3 regions of the Parabacteroides provencensis genome follow, and region 1 is predicted to be linked to each of the others. Evidence: riboswitches for the same ligand, from Rfam matches in the RefSeq annotation. Region 1 holds a riboswitch; each other region holds the start of a gene.
The links. Region 1 has a riboswitch for thiamine pyrophosphate ahead of CTY47_RS09195 (TonB-dependent receptor). Riboswitches for the same ligand answer to the same signal wherever they lie in the genome.

Region 1 (5,939 bases):
GTGTCAGATGACGGTATATTATTCTTTCGGAAGAATTTTTATTTTCTTCCGGAAGAAATTTGTTTTTCTTCCGGGTCCATTGCCAGAAGCCGTAAATACTGATGCCGACATAATACATGTTAAGTCCCATATCAGCATATATTTTTGAGAAGAAAAATACAAACACATAAACCAGCGACGTGAGAAATCCTACCACCCACATGGCCCGGTGTTGTTTTATCTCAAGAATAAGATAAAGCAAACCGGTGATAACGCCGAAATACTCTAAAAAGTTGACAGATGATAGTTGGCAAATGATAGTTGGCATATTATTAATTAGAATTTTAAAGTAAGACGTGCCATGGCATTGATACCGGCTTGTGTGAAATAAGCGGCGGAATCGATGCGTTTGCCATCTACGATAGACGAATAAACGTTTCCGTTTGTTTCGTATTCGGTATTAAATAGATTATTGACGGTTACATCCACCCCGATTTCTTTTAAGAACTTGGGTTTTATGATGTAACCAACACGTAAACTGTTGATAAAATAAGGATCGATGGAGCGGGATTTGCTGGATGTATTATCCAAATACTGGCGGCTTACATATTGCGAATTAAAACCGGCAGAAAAGTTTTTCCAGTTAAAATCGAACATACTGTTTGCTATTACATTTGGAGAAAAAGCAATATCTGTAGAACCAAATTGAAATTGAACTTCTTCTTGCCCGGGTACAGGATCCCAGTTGTTGTCCAGATTACTTACCGTTTCGATGAAGTTTTTTATCTTATTCCGGCTCCAGGTAACGTTTCCATTCCATAATAACCATTTGGTGATGGTTATGCCGGCCGTCAGTTCAATTCCCATACGGTAGCTTTCTTTTATATTGGATGTGAGAGCTTCTCCTATTTCGCTGATTTTTCCGGTCAGAATAAGCTGGTTGTTGTAATCCATAAAATAGAAATTGGCACCCAGGTAGAATCGTGGATGTGTGAAGCTGTATCCGGCTTCGTAGTCGAACAACCTTTCGGGAACAGGGCGTTCATTAATACCTGCTTCGGTGAAGTTGTCGCGGTTGGGTTCGCGATGGGCAACAGAGAAAGAGGCAAATGCATTATGGAATCCTTTGTTGAAATTTAATCCGACTTTGGGGTTGAAAAAGTTCCAATGACGATTGACATAAAGATTGTCTCCGGCTTTATCGTCGTTCCCTTTAATTGTATAATCTATGCCTCGGTATTGCAGGTCTGCATATCCGTTGAAATAGTCAGTGAAGAGATAATTTACTTTTGCGTATGCATTGTAATCTGTTTTATCTCCGGTGTTGCGATAGTATTCGTAATCCGGTTTTGGAAGGCTGTTAACTTGTTTTGCCCATATAACACGGCCAAAATGATTTCCGGCATATTTATTGGCGGCAGCACCCAACGTTATTTGCATGCTTTCGCTGCGATAATTAGCACTGTATACAGCACCGTAGAAATCGTTATCTAACCATTTGCGGCGGACAAGGTCAGTTTTCTTAACCTCTTTACCAGACGGGTCAATATAATTGGGAAGTTTGTATTTTTCATATTTGGCTCCGGCTTTATAATCTTCGTAATAGCCGCTACCATCTGTGTAATGGAGAGTGAGTGCCATATTCCAGAAATCGTTAAGACGTTGGCTTGCCATTAGTTGATAATTGTGCTGCCAATAATTGTCTGTTTGGTTATCGTAGAATTTGGTTACGCCGTCTTCTTCGTATGCGCCGCATGAATTATAAGTCCGGTCTGTTTTCAACTTGTCTGCCGGTACACCGTTCCATGCCTGGTATGTTTTTTCGCTGTTGCCGAAGGTCTGAAATTTGATTAATGTATTGGAAGCATAAAAAGCTGCCGATACATAATAAGAACTCATCCGGGCGAAAGCGCGGTCTATGTAGCCGTCGCTACGGATATTTGAATATCGGGCATCAAAAGCAAAATGGTCGTATAATAGCCCGGTTCCGCCTTTTACCGTATTTTTTACAGTACCGAAAGAACCGGCTGAAATAGAATATTCAGCATATGGTTGTAAGGCCGGCTTTTGCGTCTGCATGGCAACCGTAGCACCAAAAGAAGCAGCACCGTTTGTAGATGTACCTGCTCCGCGTTGGATTTGAATACTTTCTACGGAAGAAGCGATGTCTGCCATGTTTGCCCAGAACAAGGTGTGCGATTCGGGATCATTCATGGGAACCCCGTTTACTGTAATGTTGATACGGTTTGCATCTGTTCCCCGGATACGGAAACCGGAGTAACCAATGCCTGTTCCAGCATCGGAAGTCATAATAACAGACGGGGATTGGGAAATAAGATACGGAATACCTTGTCCGTCGTTTTTACTGTTAAGCTCTTTTCCGGAAATATCCGTGTAAGCAACGGGGGTTCCTTTTACAGCTTTAGTGGCGGTGATCACAACTTCGTCCAATGATATGTCTTTGGCGATTTTCAGGGAGTCTACCGTTTCATGGGATTTGCCCTGTACATTAGAAATGACCAGTGAAGCGGCCATTACGATTAAAACACTTTTCATCCTTTTGCCTTTTTATTTAAAACGAAATGGTTGAATAGTGGAGGAGTGAGTATTGATTCAATTTCCCTGCGCCGGCATTACCCGTATCAGGTTCTATGGGTATAATCTCAGCCTGCAACCTTATCAGAACGAATCGGTACAAGCACCCCCTTGTATTCGGCGGCAAAGATAATGAAAAAGAGTATTTGCACAAAAAATACATATTTCTTTGTAAAGTCGTTGACAATTTGTATATTTGCAAGCGATTAAGCGAAGATGAGGAGGGGGCGGGTAGTCCCCTCCTTTTGTTCTCAACTGTTTGTATATGATTGAAAAAAGTGTAGTAAGCCAGTTGGTCGAGGAAAAATTAGCCTCTTCAGACAATTTTTTAGTGGATATAGTTATTAAACCGGGAAATCTTATTATTGTCGAGATTGATAATGATGAGGGTGTTTGTATTGACGACTGTGCAGAATTGAGCCGTTATCTGGAAGAACATCTGGACCGGGATGTGGAAGACTATGAACTGGAAGTTGGATCGGCGGGTATCACCTCTGCATTTAAGGTTCTTCGCCAATATGTTAAGAATATTGGCAATGAAGTGGAAATGTTGCTTAAAAACGGAGTCAAGTTGGCTGGTGTGCTGAAATCGGCGGATGAAACCGGTGTGGTTGTTACCGTTGAAAAGCAGATCAAACCGGAAGGTGCAAAGCGAAAAGTAACTGTGCAGGAAGATCAGTCGTATACATTTGATGAAATAAAATATACAAAATACTTAATAAGATTCAAGTAAATTATGGCCAGAAAAGAGGAAACAATCAGTATGATTGACACCCTTGCGGAGTTCAAGGAGTTGAAAAATATAGATAAGGAGACAATGATTAGCGTATTGGAAGACTCTTTCCGAAACGTTATAGCTAAGATGTTTGGCACTGATGAAAATTATGATGTAATTATCAACCCCGAAAAAGGAGACTTTGAAATTTGGAGAAACCGTACGGTGGTAGCAGATGATGAATTGGAAGACTCTAACCTGCAACTTACTTTGACCGAGGCCCGTAAGATTGATGCCGACTGTGAAGTGGGTGAAGAAGTAACGGATGAAGTACATTTTGCAGATTTTGGCCGTCGTGCTATCCTGAACCTGCGTCAGACTTTGGCTTCTAAAATACTTGAATTGCAAAAAGATAGTTTATACGCGAAATATAAAGACAGAATCGGATCTATTATTGCGGCTGATGTATATCAGGTATGGAAAAAAGAGATACTGTTGCTGGATGATGAGGGAAATGAGTTGCTGCTCCCGAAATCGGAACAGATTCCTACCGATTTTTATCGTAAAGGAGAAACCGTTCGTGCTATTGTACAACGAGTGGATAATTATAATAATAATCCGAAAATTATACTTTCGCGTACAGACAAAGTGTTCCTGCAGCGTCTTTTTGAATTGGAAGTGCCGGAAATTAATGATGGTCTGATTACCATTAAGGCTATTGCCCGTATCCCGGGTGAAAGAGCCAAAGTTGCAGTGGAATCATATGATGACCGTATTGACCCGGTGGGCGCTTGTGTTGGAATGAAAGGTTCTCGTATTCACGGGATTGTCCGTGAGTTAAGAAACGAGAATATCGATGTAATTAATTATACATCCAATGTGTCGTTGTTCATACAACGAGCATTAAGCCCGGCAAAGATTTCATCTATACGTGTGAACGAAGAAGAACGTAAGGCAGAGGTTTATCTTCGTCCCGAAGAAGTTTCATTAGCTATCGGTAAAGGCGGTTTGAATATTAAACTCGCTTGTATGTTGACCGAATATACAATTGATGTATTCCGGGATATAGAAGGTGCTGATGAAGAAGATATTTATCTGGATGAATTTGCAGATGAAATAGACAGCTGGGTAATCGATGCGCTTAAGAACATAGGTTGCTATACGGCAAAAGGTGTTCTTGCTATGAATCGCGACGAGATTGTGGAACGTGCTGACCTTGAAGAACAGACAGTCGACGAGGTACTTGCTATTTTATCTGCCGAATTTGAGGATGATGGAGACAACGAATAAGTATTACGACAAAGTTAGATATGCCTATAAAATTAATTCAAGTACAGAGAAAATTAAACGTGGGAATCAACACGGTTGTTGAATTCCTGCACCGAAAAGGGTTCTCGGTTGAGGATAATCCCAATACGAGAATCAGTGATGAACAGTATGCTTTGCTCGTAAAAGAGTTTGGAAAAGATATGCCGGAGAAAGATTATTATAATCGTTTTGCGGCAGAACGCGTCCAAAAAGAGACTCCTTCTGTGAAAGAAGAGAGGCCTTCAGAAATTAAAACGGAAATTCCGGAAGATTTGAAACCTAAGTTTGTGACTAAAGGACGGATAGATCTGGATAACTCCCATAAAAAAACACAGGAAAAGCCTACGGTAAAAGAAGAACCTGTAGTGAAAAAAGAAGAACCGGTTGCTGTAAAAGAGCATACAAAGCCTTTACAGGATGTTCCGGTTGCTAAACCTGTTCCTGTTGTGGAAAAGAAGCCGGTAGAAAAACCAGCTGTTGTACAGGAATTTAAAGCTGAGGAGAAAAAAGAAGAAAAAGTTATAGTTGTGAAAGAAGAAAAAGCCGAAAAGAAGCAGCCCGAGGTTGTAGTTGGTGCTGAAAAAGTAAACTCTGGTAAAGAAGTCGAAATAAAAGACGACACTACTGCCTCTAGTAATGACTCTGACGAGGCTGTTTTCCGACTCAATACTCCGAAGTTTGAATCGAAAATTAAAGTTACCGGAAAGATAGACCTGAATGCTCTGAATCAATCAACCCGTCCTAAAAAGAAGACGAAAGAGGAAAAGAGAAAAGAGCGGGATGAGAAGCAAAAATTTGCCGGAAATAAACCGAATAATCCGAATGGCCCGTTTAAAGGTCCAAAGGATGCAAATGCCGCTCCTAAGCCAGGTACGCCGGTGAAAGCCGGTGAGGAAAATGATGCGAAGAAAAAACGTAAACGCATCAAAAAAGATCGGGTGGATGTAAACAACACTCCGGGGACAAACTTTACCCGTGCTCAGCGTGATGAACGTAAGCCTCGTCTGAAGAAACCTGTAAAGGCCGAAGTTAGCGAAGAGGATGTTCAGAAACAAATTAAAGAAACATTGGCACGTCTGACGAATAAGGGTAATAAGAACAATAAGGGTGCTAAATATCGCCGTGATAAACGTGATGCTGTTCAAAAACGTGAACACGAATTGCAGGAACAGGAAGAACGTGAAAGCAAAATATTGAAACTGACAGAGTTCGTTACGGCTAATGATTTGGCTAATATGATGGATGTTCCGGTGACACAAGTTATCGGTACTTGTATGAGCATCGGTATGATGGTTTCTATAAACCAGCGTTTGGATGCCGAAACAATCAATATCGTAGCAGA
Region 2 (5,939 bases), on a different contig from region 1:
ATAAGCTGCAGGTAATTTAAAACGACGTTTCTCGAAGTTTATATAAGCTGTTAATCCGAATTTTACCCAATCCTGGAATCCTTCCCGCAATGATAGCCCCAATGTGTTGCTTAAACTCCAATAGGATGTACGGTCTTCTACCACTTGCTTGTTTTCTGAATTTTCCGTATCTATAAAATGATCAACATAACAGGTGTCGATACCTTGATCTCCGGAGCCAAAATGTCTGCGGTTGTCTTTATATTCAAAAGTGTGAATGATGCTGGATATAGGTACAAATACTTTTTTTGCGTTGCCTTCTTCATCCGTTTCATCCAATTCGCGTTCAAACCCTAAATTGTATCTTTGGGTAAAGAAATATTGCTTACCACGTACGCGGTTCCACGTATCGGAAAAACGTACGGGAAAAGCTTTCGTGTCGGTTGCACGTTTACTGTCGAAACCTTCTACCGGATTGTCCGGGTTTGTGATGTACCGATCGTTTGTGAGCCCTCCGTTTTCTTTATTAATAAAGTTGAAGTTGCTCAGATAGGCATATAAGTCGTATTTGTCGGAGAGATAGCTCCCGAATAGCCGGTAACTCAAAAGTTTGTTCCCATTTGATTCGTAATGACCACGGCTGTAAATATAGTCCAAGTCGCCTCCTATATTTATCTTTTTCCCAAAATTCAGGGTAAGAGTTCCTTTTAACCGTTCATCCTTATTCTGGCTGGAACCGGCCGTAGTGTACATAATATCCGTATATGGGATTTTTGTGTCGTAAAAATAGGCGTTTTCGGGTGTCGTGATATAGTAATCATACGGGTCGGCAAAAATGAAATCACGGGCTTCTTTCCGTTCAAAAAACATTCTTGTTTGGGCGGCCGAACCAACGTTTGCCTGGTAGCCTACAGCTAATGACTTACTTTCAACCAGGGTAGAATTTGCATAATTAAGTCGTCCCGTATCTAAAGGGGCAATATAAGGCTCTCCTAATAAAGGTGTAAGATGATAAGCAATGATACGTTTGGATTTTAATGCGGCACTGTCTACTGCCAGCAGACTGTCGGGTATATTTTTTTTTGCCGATGAAAGATTTGCTAGCGAGAAACTGCCTCGTCCACCTCCTTCCCGGCGATCCTGTGCTGACATAGTTACGGTTTCACACAGGAAGAGTAATATGAATAAATAATACTTCATGGGCTGCAAAGATAATAATATACCTCTTTTGAATTCAAAAGACGGGACTTTTTAAATGTTAAGACAAGACTTTTACACTTAAAAGACGGGACTTTCGATGCCAAAAGAGGTATCCTTGTTTTTGCAGAGTTTGCAAATTATATTTTCTTGATAATTTCCATTCCTTTTTTTATGGCTGTTTCGTTCATCGGTATTAGCTTATGATGACGTTCGGGCAAAGATTTCTTTAACCCAAGCAGTACATTTTCTAATTTTACCATTGGAACGATTTTAAGCAGACCTCCAAGGATAAGCATATTAAATGCTTTTTCATTCTTCATTTCCGTGGCAACATCCATAGCATCTACGCGATAGACAGAGATGTCCGTACGTTTTACGGAAGTATGGATCCCGTAACCGTCATAAATAAGAATACCGCCCGGCTTTACTTTACTTTCAAATTTATCCATTGATGGTTGATTCAATATGATAGCAATATCATATTCGTTCAGAACAGGAGAACTTATACGGTCATCACTTAAAATTACTGTCACGTTGGCCGTACCGCCACGTTGTTCGGGACCGTAAGAGGGCATCCAACTTACCTCTTTTCCTTCCATCAACCCGGAGTAAGCCAATATTTTACCCATTGATAAAACACCTTGGCCTCCGAAACCTGCTATAATTATTTCTTGTTTCATCTTACTATTATTCAACATTTTTTAAGTCACCTAACGGATAGAAGGGGAACATGTTCTCTTCCATCCATTTGTTTGCTTTTTCCGGTGTCATTTTCCATCCGGACGAACAGGTAGAAACAAATTCAACAACCGAGGTTCCTTTACCGGACATTGAATTTTCAAATGCTTTACGCAACATTTTCTTTGCTTTCTTTACAGCTGCCGGAGTTTGTACGCTCTGACGGGTTACCAGGCAAGTTCCTTCCAATTCTGCAAGTAAATTACTTATTTTAAGAGGATAGCCGTTTAAGGCAATATTACGTCCGTACGGACAGGTAGATGTAGGCATGCCTTCCAACGTGGTAGGAGCCATTTGTCCTCCGGTCATACCGTAAATAGCATTGTTTACGAAAACGATCACGATATTTTCTCCGCGATTGGCTGCATGGATAGTTTCTGCTGTACCAATAGCAGCCAGGTCACCGTCTCCCTGATAAGTAAATACCATTTTTTCGGGATTTAGCCTTTTTACGGCAGTGGCAATTGCCGGTGCACGTCCATGAGCTGCTTCAAGCCAATCTATATCGAGATAATTATAAGCAAATACGGCACATCCTACGGGGGAGACACCTATTGTTTTTTCTTCCATATCCATGTCGGCAATTACTTCGGCAATAAGCTTATGTATAACACCGTGGCTGCAACCGGGGCAGTAGTGCATGGAATTTTCATTCATTAATCTGGGTTTTTCATATACCAGATTTTCCGGTTTAATTATTTCGTTGAGTTCCATATGAATAATTTTTCAATTTGTTAATATGCTAATGGATTTACTCTAAAGACCAGCATATTATTAATTAATAAACCTTACTACGTATTGTGCTAATCTCAGTACAATAGCAGCTCCGCCACAATACAAGAATACACTGCGGTCGCTAACCGCAAAATAACATATTACGGCAGCAATAGCCAATAGCATAAAAAGCAATGTCAGTATTTCGTCTATTTTACTTCCACGTTTCATAAATTGATAATTTTTAATTCTCAATTATCAACGTCTTCAATGCATCCAATACTTCATCCGGAGTAAATACGATACCTCCTAAACGTCCGAAATGCTCGACTTTTACTTTACCGTTTACAGCCAGGCGAACATCTTCTACCATTTGTCCGGCATTTAACTCAACAGAAAGCATGCCTTTTACCTGATCAGCATATTTTGCAATTATTTTTGTAGGGAACGGCCACAAAGTGATAGGACGTAATAAACCCAGTTTAATGCCTTCTGCACGGGCATTCTCTACTACTTTCTGGCAAATACGTGCTGAAGAACCGAAAGCGATTAGCAAATACTCTGCGTCGTCACAAAAGAACTCTTCATAACGAACTTCGTTTTCTTCGATTTTTTTATATTTAGCCTGAAAGCGGATATTATTCTCTTCCATTTTTGCCGGATCCAGCTCAAGGGAAGTGATAACATTAGACTTGCGATTGGTCGTTTTGCCCTGTACAGCCCAAGGACATTCTGCAATAATTTCTTCTTCGGTTCTGCGTTTATGGAATGGAGGCATAACCACTTTTTCCATCATCTGGCCAATGATACCGTCAGCTAAGATGATAGCAGGATTAGAATATTTGAACGCAAGATCAAAGCCTAAACCAACAAAGTCTGCCATTTCCTGTACGGAAGAAGGAGCTAGGGTTATTAACCGGTAGTCGCCGTGTCCGCCGCCTTTTACAGTTTGGAAATAGTCGGCCTGACTGGGCTGGATTGTTCCCAGTCCTGGACCTCCACGCATTACGTTTACAATCAGACAGGGAAGTTCTGCTCCTGCTATATAAGATATACCTTCTTGCTTCAGACTTATCCCCGGACTGGAAGACGAGGTCATTACCTTTTTTCCTGTTCCGGCTCCACCATACACCATATTGATAGCAGCCACTTCACTTTCTGCTTGCAAAACTACCATTCCTGTAGTTTCCCACGGCATTTCAGCCATAAGGGTTTCCAAAATCTCGGACTGAGGAGTGATCGGGTAACCGAAATATCCATCTACACCATAGCGGATTGCAGCGTGTGCGATAGCTTCATTACCCTTCATTAATTTTATATCTTCTGCCATATCTTTATTTTCAACTTTCAATTATCGATTTTCTTTTTGTAGATGGTTAAACAACCGTCCGGACAAACCCAACCACAACTAGCACATCCTATGCATGCATCCGGATTTTTCATGTACACATAATGGTACCCCTTGTTGTTAACTTCCCTGGGATGTAGTTCCAGTACATCTGATGGGCAGGCTACAACGCAAAGGTTGCAGCCTTTGCAGCGTTCCGTGTTTACAACAACAGCTCCTTTTATCTTCGCCATAATTATTCTGTTTAAAATCTATTGTTTCATTCAAGTCGCCAAAGTTAGCAAAAACTTTGAAAAGTGTTTCCTTTTCGCTGTAATTAGTAACCATATCCTGTCAGAAGAGTGGAAAAATGTACTATATTTGCAACGACTTATCATAGGGGTGCCTTAATATACAGGCTGAGATTATACCCATTGAACCTGATCCGGGTAATGCCGCCGAAGGGAAGAAGGTAGAATGATTGAATAAAAGAAAGCGTTTACCTCTATGTGCTTTCTGATGTTTTTAACTCTAAATTATAATTGGTAATGGAACAGATTGTTTCAACAGGAATTATTGATTCCTATTTTGCAAAGTTAAAGAGTAATTTATCAGTAGACGTAGCTATCGTAGGTGGAGGCCCATCCGGTATTGTTGCTGCTTATTATTTGGCAAAAGCCGGAAAGAAGGTAGCGCTTTTTGACCGTAAATTAGCTCCCGGAGGAGGTATGTGGGGTGGTGCTATGATGTTTAATGATATTGTAGTACAGGAAGAAGCTATGCCTATTGTTAAAGAATTGGGCGTGTCTTATCATGCTGCGGGTAATGGTACTTATATTATGGATTCTGTTCATACCACTTCTGCACTGATTTATCAGGCTACTAAAGCAGGGGCCACAATTTTTAATTGTTATTCGGTAGAAGACGTCGTATTCCATAACGATGTCGTAGCAGGCGTGGTGGTAAACTGGGCTCCGGTAATCCGTGAAGGAATGCATGTCGATCCATTGACTATTATGGCAAAAGCTGTTTTGGAAGGTACGGGACACGATTGTGAAGTTGCCCGCACAGTCGCCCGTAAGAATGATATTAAATTGAATACACCTACCGGAGGTGTGATAGGAGAACGTTCTTTGAATGTGGAATTAGGCGAGTCTACTACTGTAGAAAATACGAAAGAGATTTATCCCGGATTGTTTGTCTCAGGTATGGCTGCTAACGGTGTAAGTGGCAGTTTCCGTATGGGGCCTATTTTCGGAGGTATGTTAATGAGTGGTAAAAAAGCTGCCGAACTGATTTGCGACAAGCTGGGTAAATAACCGGAGGTAATTTTATTTAATGATATATTGGCTTTAGCTGCATTCATATAATGTTTGGCTAAAGCCAATTTTATATTTATATTTGTCTCGTCCGGTTAAAAAACCGGCGTCCAGATTAGGAATATGTTTAAAACCACTATTATGAAGAGTCGACTAATGAATCTTTTTCCGGCTATTTTATGCCTTCTTTTTTATTCGGTTACCACAAATGCGATAACCGGTAAGTCTTCGGATATTGTTATTGAAAACAGTCAGATGCGTCTGGTCATCAGTTCGGATGGCAAGGCACGTAGTTTGATACATAAATCCAGCGGCCAGGAATGTCTGGATACTCAGTCGGAACTCCCGGTTTGTGCTATAACTCAATATAGGCCTTATGATAATGAGAACTTCCTTATGTTTCCGGCCAAGCCCCGCACTTTTCCTTCAAACAAAGTAGAACGGATTGGAGATACCTTGCGGGTTGAATTTGAAGATACATATGATATTGCTTATATACCGATGCATATTACGGATGACTATATCCATTTTACTCTCGACAAGATTGATTACCGTATTGAAGATTTTGGAGTAAAACGCAAAACAGAGATCGATGAATTTACTCTTATGCAATTGCCTGTTCGTAAACGTGAAAATTTCGGTGAATGGCTAAATGTTGTATG
Region 3 (5,939 bases), on a different contig from region 1:
CACTGGGTTTACGTCTTGCGGAAAATCATTATTTAAACAGATTTCCATAATTAATAATTGCTATTTGTCTTTATAAAAGATAAGTAAGCACTCTAATTATGTATCAGGACTGTCGTATTATGACTTTTGTAGCTTCATAGTTATGATTTTCTAAAATTATAATTATAAATTACAAAAAACATAACTATGAATTGGTTTGAACCTAATGCGGCACCCCTGAATTATATATTAACTAAATATAAGTAATTAATATGTTAAGTCTGTTTTTATCAACATTAGAAATGATGGGACTCACCTTTATTATCGGTTTTTTTGTTGCCGGAATAATAAAGCTGATTGCCATTTGGGCCGACTCATTAGAATATCATCATTCACAGGAAGAAGAGCTCAACCAGTTTACCAAACTATTTAAACTCCGTGCCAAATTAGGCGTATTGCTGGGATTAAAAGCAAACTCCGGTTATGAATCCTCTGAAGATGAACGGGAAGAGTTCCGGAAGGGTATCAACAGCGACTTGCTGAAAAACAAGCCTGCCGGTTACTATCATGGAGTAAGCCACGGAGCATCCAGTTTAAGTCTGATGGATTATTATTATCCCAAAGATACCCGCATTATGTTTCTCAAAAAACAAGAGAAACTGAAAAATAAGCAGAAATCGAATAATAAACCTCTTTCTCCGGAAGAATAAAACAATTACAATATATGGAAAATATTGATTTTCTAAGCTTGTTTCAAGGTTTTGGAACAATGGTTGCAGGCGGGTGGTTATTAGCCGCAGCACGTATATTTCTGATATTACTAGGCGGACTATTGGTATATTTAGGTTGGAAAGGTATATTAGAACCGATGGTAATGATTCCGATGGGATTAGGTATGATTGCCATTAATTGCGGAACATTAATTATGCCGGGCGGAGTACTTGGCAATTTGTTTCTCGATCCGATGTTGTCAAATACGGATGACTTGATGAATGTCATGCAAATCGACTTTCTGCAACCTGTATATACATTATCGTTTAGTAACGGATTAATTGCCTGTTTTGTATTTATGGGAATCGGAACATTACTGGATGTCGGTTTTTTGCTTCAGAAACCTTTTGCCAGCTTATTCCTGGCTTTATGTGCTGAACTGGGTACTTTTTTAACTATACCGGTTGCTCATGCAATAGGACTGACATTACCGGAAAGCGCTTCAATTGCCATGGTTGGAGGTGCAGACGGGCCAATGGTGTTATTCACCTCGCTAATATTGGCAAAACATTTGTTTGTTCCTATTACAGTGGTTGCCTACCTTTATTTAGGCCTTACCTACGGAGGGTATCCTTATTTGGTTAAACTATTAATCCCCCAGAAACTGAGAGCCATTAAGATGACAACGACAAAAGCTCCCAAAAACTACGACGCAAAAGTAAAACTGGCCTTTTCCGTTATTCTGTGTGCTGTATTATGTTTTCTGTTCCCGGTCGCTTCTCCCCTGTTTTTTTCTCTGTTTTTAGGAGTTGCTGTTCGTGAATCAGGAATGAAACATATTTATGATTTTGTAAGCGGGCCGCTGTTATATGGCTCTACGTTTATGTTAGGTTTGTTATTAGGGGTATTATGTGACGCCAAATTATTATTGGATCCTAAAATATTAAAACTTCTTCTTTTGGGTATTACTGCACTACTATTATCCGGTATCGGCGGTATTATCGGAGGCTACATCATGTACATTATCAAACGGGGTAACTACAATCCTGTTATAGGAATTGCAGCAGTAAGCTGTGTACCAACAACTGCAAAGGTGGCACAAAAACTGGTAAGTAAGGAAAATCCGGATTCATTTATTTTAGGAGATGCGCTAGGAGCTAATATATCCGGGGTTATAACCTCTGCTATAATTACAGGTATATATGTTACAATTATTCCATATCTGTAAATTATTATATACAGGTATGGGATAATAACGAAGTTCTGTATCCCCACTTTGTTATTAAATATTTAAACTAATAAAGATATCATTCCGATTTTGTATTTTTGCAGCTCAAAATAAAAAGACAGTAAATGTTTTACAAAGGATTTCTCATTTTTGCAGGAATAATCGGGATGATATCTTTGCAATCGTTATATGCGCAACAGGGGATAAATTCGTCTCAATCTTCCGTCAGCAATATTTCAGCAACCTCACAAGACACAATCATTGCCCCTCCGTCACCTGAACCTCTTATGATAGATGGTAAGCCAATGAATGAGAAGCAACGTAACCGTTACTATAAACAGTTGCGTAAAGATTCCATACGTGCAAAGAAAAATATCTGGTGGTCTATACTTGGCGGCCCGTCATATACACCTGAAGCGTCATTAGGTGTAGGTGGAGCTGTATTGGCAAGCTTCAGATTAAATAAGAATGATACAATTTCACAACGTTCTTTTATTCCGGCCGGATTCAATATTACATTAAACGGGACAATGGTGTTTGCCGGTGCAGGTACTCTATTTTTTAATGAGAATAAGTTCCGTATTTATATTAGTTACGGATATAGAAATGAGCCGTCCCATTACTTTGGCAAAGGTTATGAAAACATAGAACACACTGAAAAAAGCGATTCTACCACCAAGTTCCATAAAAGCTATTTCCAGCTTTATCCCCGCTTTGTATGGGAAATCAAACCCCATTTATATACAGGTGCTTTATTTGATATCAATTATACGAAATCTACAGACATTAATCCGGTTATGCAGGCGGATCCTTATTTTCAGAAATTCAAACTGAAATATGTTAACATAGGTCTTGGCGGTTTAATACAATATGATACCCGGAATGATGTTGCAACCCCTAGTTCCGGCATGTTACTTAGTGGTATAGCCAGGGTATACAGCAAATATTTCGGAGGTGCATACAATTACGGAATGTTTGATTTGGAATATCGTCAATTCCAGCAGGTTTTTCGTCCCCGAAGTACTTTAGCATGGGTTGCACGCTCATTGATAAGTGTGGGTGATGTTCCGTTTACCGAGTTGCCGTCATTCGGTTCTCCTTTTGATTTACGTGGTTATTACTGGGGGAAATACCGTGATAAGACAATGGCTTATGCCATACTTGAATATCGTCACATGTTCGGTAGTATAGAAAAATACAAAAGCGGAAACTTTTGGGCAAAATGCGGTTTCGTGGGATGGATAGGAACAGGTACTATAGGAAATGCTCCTGTTGTAGATTGGAGTAAATGGAAATTTAATTACGGAGTTGGTCTTCGTATACAGATGCAACCGGGGAAGAATTTCCGGCTGGATGTAGGTAAAGATCCGAACCAAAAAGGCATGGCCGTTTATATGAATATGACAGAAGCGTTCTAAAAAGGACACTTTCTTAAATTTAACACTTCTTTTTTGTAATATTCTTTAATCTTTATACCTTTGTATTACATAAAGGGGTGCCAAACTGTATGGGCTGAGATCATACCCTCGAACCTGATACGGGTAATGCCGTCGTAGGAAAGCACAGAGGCTTTTTCCCTCCTTTTTGATAAGAAAAATGGATAGAAACAATATTTTTCGTTATCCAACAGCACTAACTATCGCAGGATCCGATAGTGGTGGTGGAGCAGGAATACAAGCAGATTTGAAAACATTTTCTGCATTGGGTGTATTTGGAATATCGGTTATCACTGCAATAACAGCACAAAATACACAAACTGTTTACGGAATACAAGCCGTTACTCCCGATTTATTGAAAAAACAGATAGATGCCGTTTTTCTGGACTTCACAATAGATGCTGTCAAAATAGGTATGCTTCATAATAAAGAAGCCATCCATATTGTTGCAGAATCAATAAAAATCTTTGCTCCCGCTTATACAATATTAGATCCTGTTATGATTTCAACAAGCGGAAAGAAGCTTTTGGAAGATAATGCAATACATGTACTTATCGATGAATTATTTCCTAACGTAGCCTTGGTTACTCCCAATGTTGATGAAGCAGCATATTTATCCGGTATCAATATTAAAGATGAAAAGGATATGGAAAAAGCTGCCCGTTGTTTACAAGAGATGGGATGTCGCTCGGTTCTTATAAAAGGCGGACATCTGGCCGGTATAACGACAAAGGATATCCTTATCATGCCGGATTTGGCTCCAATACATCTTGAAGTTCAAACAGTTCATACGAATAATACACATGGTACCGGTTGTACCTTGTCATCGGCCATAGCTGCATATTTAGCTCTTGGCAATAATTTACAGGAATCTGTACGTATGGCAAAAATATACATTACGAACGCTTTATCAGAAGGAGCTGATGTCTGTGTCGGTAATGGGCATGGTGCAATGAATCACTTCTTTTCTCCGGTGCCTTTACAGAAAATAAAATTACACGGATGAAAAAATTGATTGTTATAACAACACCATATTTCTTCCGTGGCGAAGGAGAAATCCTTTCCAATCTGTTTAGGGAAGGAATGGGATGTTTGCATCTCCGGAAACCGGATTGTAGCCGATCTGCATTAGAGAAGTTGATCTTGGAAATACCTTCTCAATATTACTCACGTATTGTTTTACACGATCAATTTGGACTGGTTGCAAACGGTAATCCTTATCATTTTAAAGGAATCCATCTAAATAGAAGAAACAATACTATTCCCAACGGATTTTCGGGAAGCATAAGTTGTTCATGCCATAGTTTGCAGGAAATATCAGAGAATGCAAAATTTGATTACCGGTTTCTCAGCCCTATTTTTCAAAGTATATCCAAGCAAGGTTACGGAAAAGGCTTTCCTTTAGACATACTATGGCAAGCATCAAAAACAGGTCTGATTAATGAGAAAGTAATTGCACTGGGAGGCATTGACATTTCCACTATACCGCAGCTCAAAGATATAGTTTTCGGAGGCGTAGCAGTATTAGGAGCATTATGGGGCCAATCTCCTTCTGAAAAAGAAGTAAATAATATTATAAAACGATTCAAATCATTAGAATTATGTCTGGCTATTCATTGATAAAAAATACAAACCGTCTGATGCTCATTACAAATTGTTCCGGCAAATATACAGAATTGGATCAGGCTAAAATGTTTTATGAAGGCGGAGGAACTTGGTTGCAACTCCGTATGAAAGATAAATTTGACATAGAAATTGCCCGGGCAATTTCCCAACTTAAAATATCGGATCCCGAATATATCTTTTGTATGAATGATAATCTGGAGATGGCTATGGAAAGTCATGCCAGGGCTATTCATTTGGGTAAACAGGATATGCCTTTATCTGAAGCCCGGCAAATTTTAGATAGCCGTCATTGGAGCCTTATTTCTCATATAGGCGCTACCGCCAATACTTTGGAAGATATATTGTATGCAGATAAAGAAGGGGCTTCATATATAGGATTGGGGCCTTATCGTTATACAGAAACGAAAAAGAAATTAAGTCCTATTTTAGGTCTGGAAGGGTATCGTAAAATAATAAATGAGTGCAGAGAATCCGGATGTATGATTCCTATTGTCGCTGTAGGCGGTATCCGTTTGGAAGATGTTGCTCCTTTATTTGATGCAGGTGTTAATGGAATTGCCGTATCAGGATCTATTGTTAATGCTCCGGATCCTATAGAATCGACCCGGAAATTCTTATCTGAGATAAAAAAATATTGCGGAGATAAATATTAAACTTAAATATATGGCAACAAAGAAAAACATGCGTGTATCTTATCCTTCTTCTGAGAAAATATATATTCCGGGAGAGATTAATAAAATTAAGGTAGGTATGCGTAAAATCAAGCTGTTAGATACCGTGACGATAGACGATAACGGCGAAAAGATATGCAAGAAGAATAATCCGGTGATTGTTTATGACACGAGCGGTCCTTATTCGGATTCCAAAATATCAATTGATATTAATGCCGGTCTTCCCCGTATTCGTGAAGACTGGTATGAACGTCGCCGTGACTTAATCCAGTTAAGTGAGCTTACCTC

Region 2: another riboswitch for thiamine pyrophosphate. It lies ahead of CTY47_RS13885 (sulfide-dependent adenosine diphosphate thiazole synthase); the one in region 1 lies ahead of CTY47_RS09195 (TonB-dependent receptor).
Region 3: another riboswitch for thiamine pyrophosphate. It lies ahead of thiD (bifunctional hydroxymethylpyrimidine kinase/phosphomethylpyrimidine kinase); the one in region 1 lies ahead of CTY47_RS09195 (TonB-dependent receptor).

Annotation. Positions count from the first base shown of each region.
Region 1 is NZ_LT960489.1:527,143-533,081, reverse strand. Features, by position in the region: gene pnuC (nicotinamide riboside transporter PnuC) at 1-307, opposite strand, end outside; gene CTY47_RS09195 (TonB-dependent receptor) at 316-2,535, opposite strand; TPP riboswitch at 2,582-2,693, opposite strand; gene rimP (ribosome assembly cofactor RimP) at 2,840-3,307, shown strand; gene nusA (transcription termination factor NusA) at 3,311-4,579, shown strand; gene infB (translation initiation factor IF-2) at 4,600-5,939, shown strand, end outside.
Region 2 is NZ_LT960491.1:132,737-138,675, reverse strand. Features, by position in the region: gene CTY47_RS13910 (putative porin) at 1-1,179, opposite strand, end outside; gene CTY47_RS13905 (2-oxoacid:acceptor oxidoreductase family protein) at 1,317-1,859, opposite strand; gene CTY47_RS13900 (thiamine pyrophosphate-dependent enzyme) at 1,867-2,631, opposite strand; gene CTY47_RS17135 (hypothetical protein) at 2,692-2,862, opposite strand; gene CTY47_RS13895 (3-methyl-2-oxobutanoate dehydrogenase subunit VorB) at 2,876-3,961, opposite strand; gene CTY47_RS13890 (4Fe-4S dicluster domain-containing protein) at 3,979-4,212, opposite strand; TPP riboswitch at 4,347-4,444, shown strand; gene CTY47_RS13885 (sulfide-dependent adenosine diphosphate thiazole synthase) at 4,507-5,277, shown strand; gene CTY47_RS13880 (alpha-amylase family protein) at 5,419-5,939, shown strand, end outside.
Region 3 is NZ_LT960492.1:108,705-114,643, reverse strand. Features, by position in the region: gene CTY47_RS15230 (hypothetical protein) at 1-36, shown strand, start outside; gene CTY47_RS15225 (hypothetical protein) at 252-689, shown strand; gene CTY47_RS15220 (sodium ion-translocating decarboxylase subunit beta) at 704-1,918, shown strand; gene CTY47_RS15215 (BamA/TamA family outer membrane protein) at 2,044-3,336, shown strand; TPP riboswitch at 3,400-3,494, shown strand; gene thiD (bifunctional hydroxymethylpyrimidine kinase/phosphomethylpyrimidine kinase) at 3,515-4,360, shown strand; gene CTY47_RS15205 (thiamine phosphate synthase) at 4,357-4,974, shown strand; gene CTY47_RS15200 (thiamine phosphate synthase) at 4,956-5,633, shown strand; gene thiC (phosphomethylpyrimidine synthase ThiC) at 5,644-5,939, shown strand, end outside.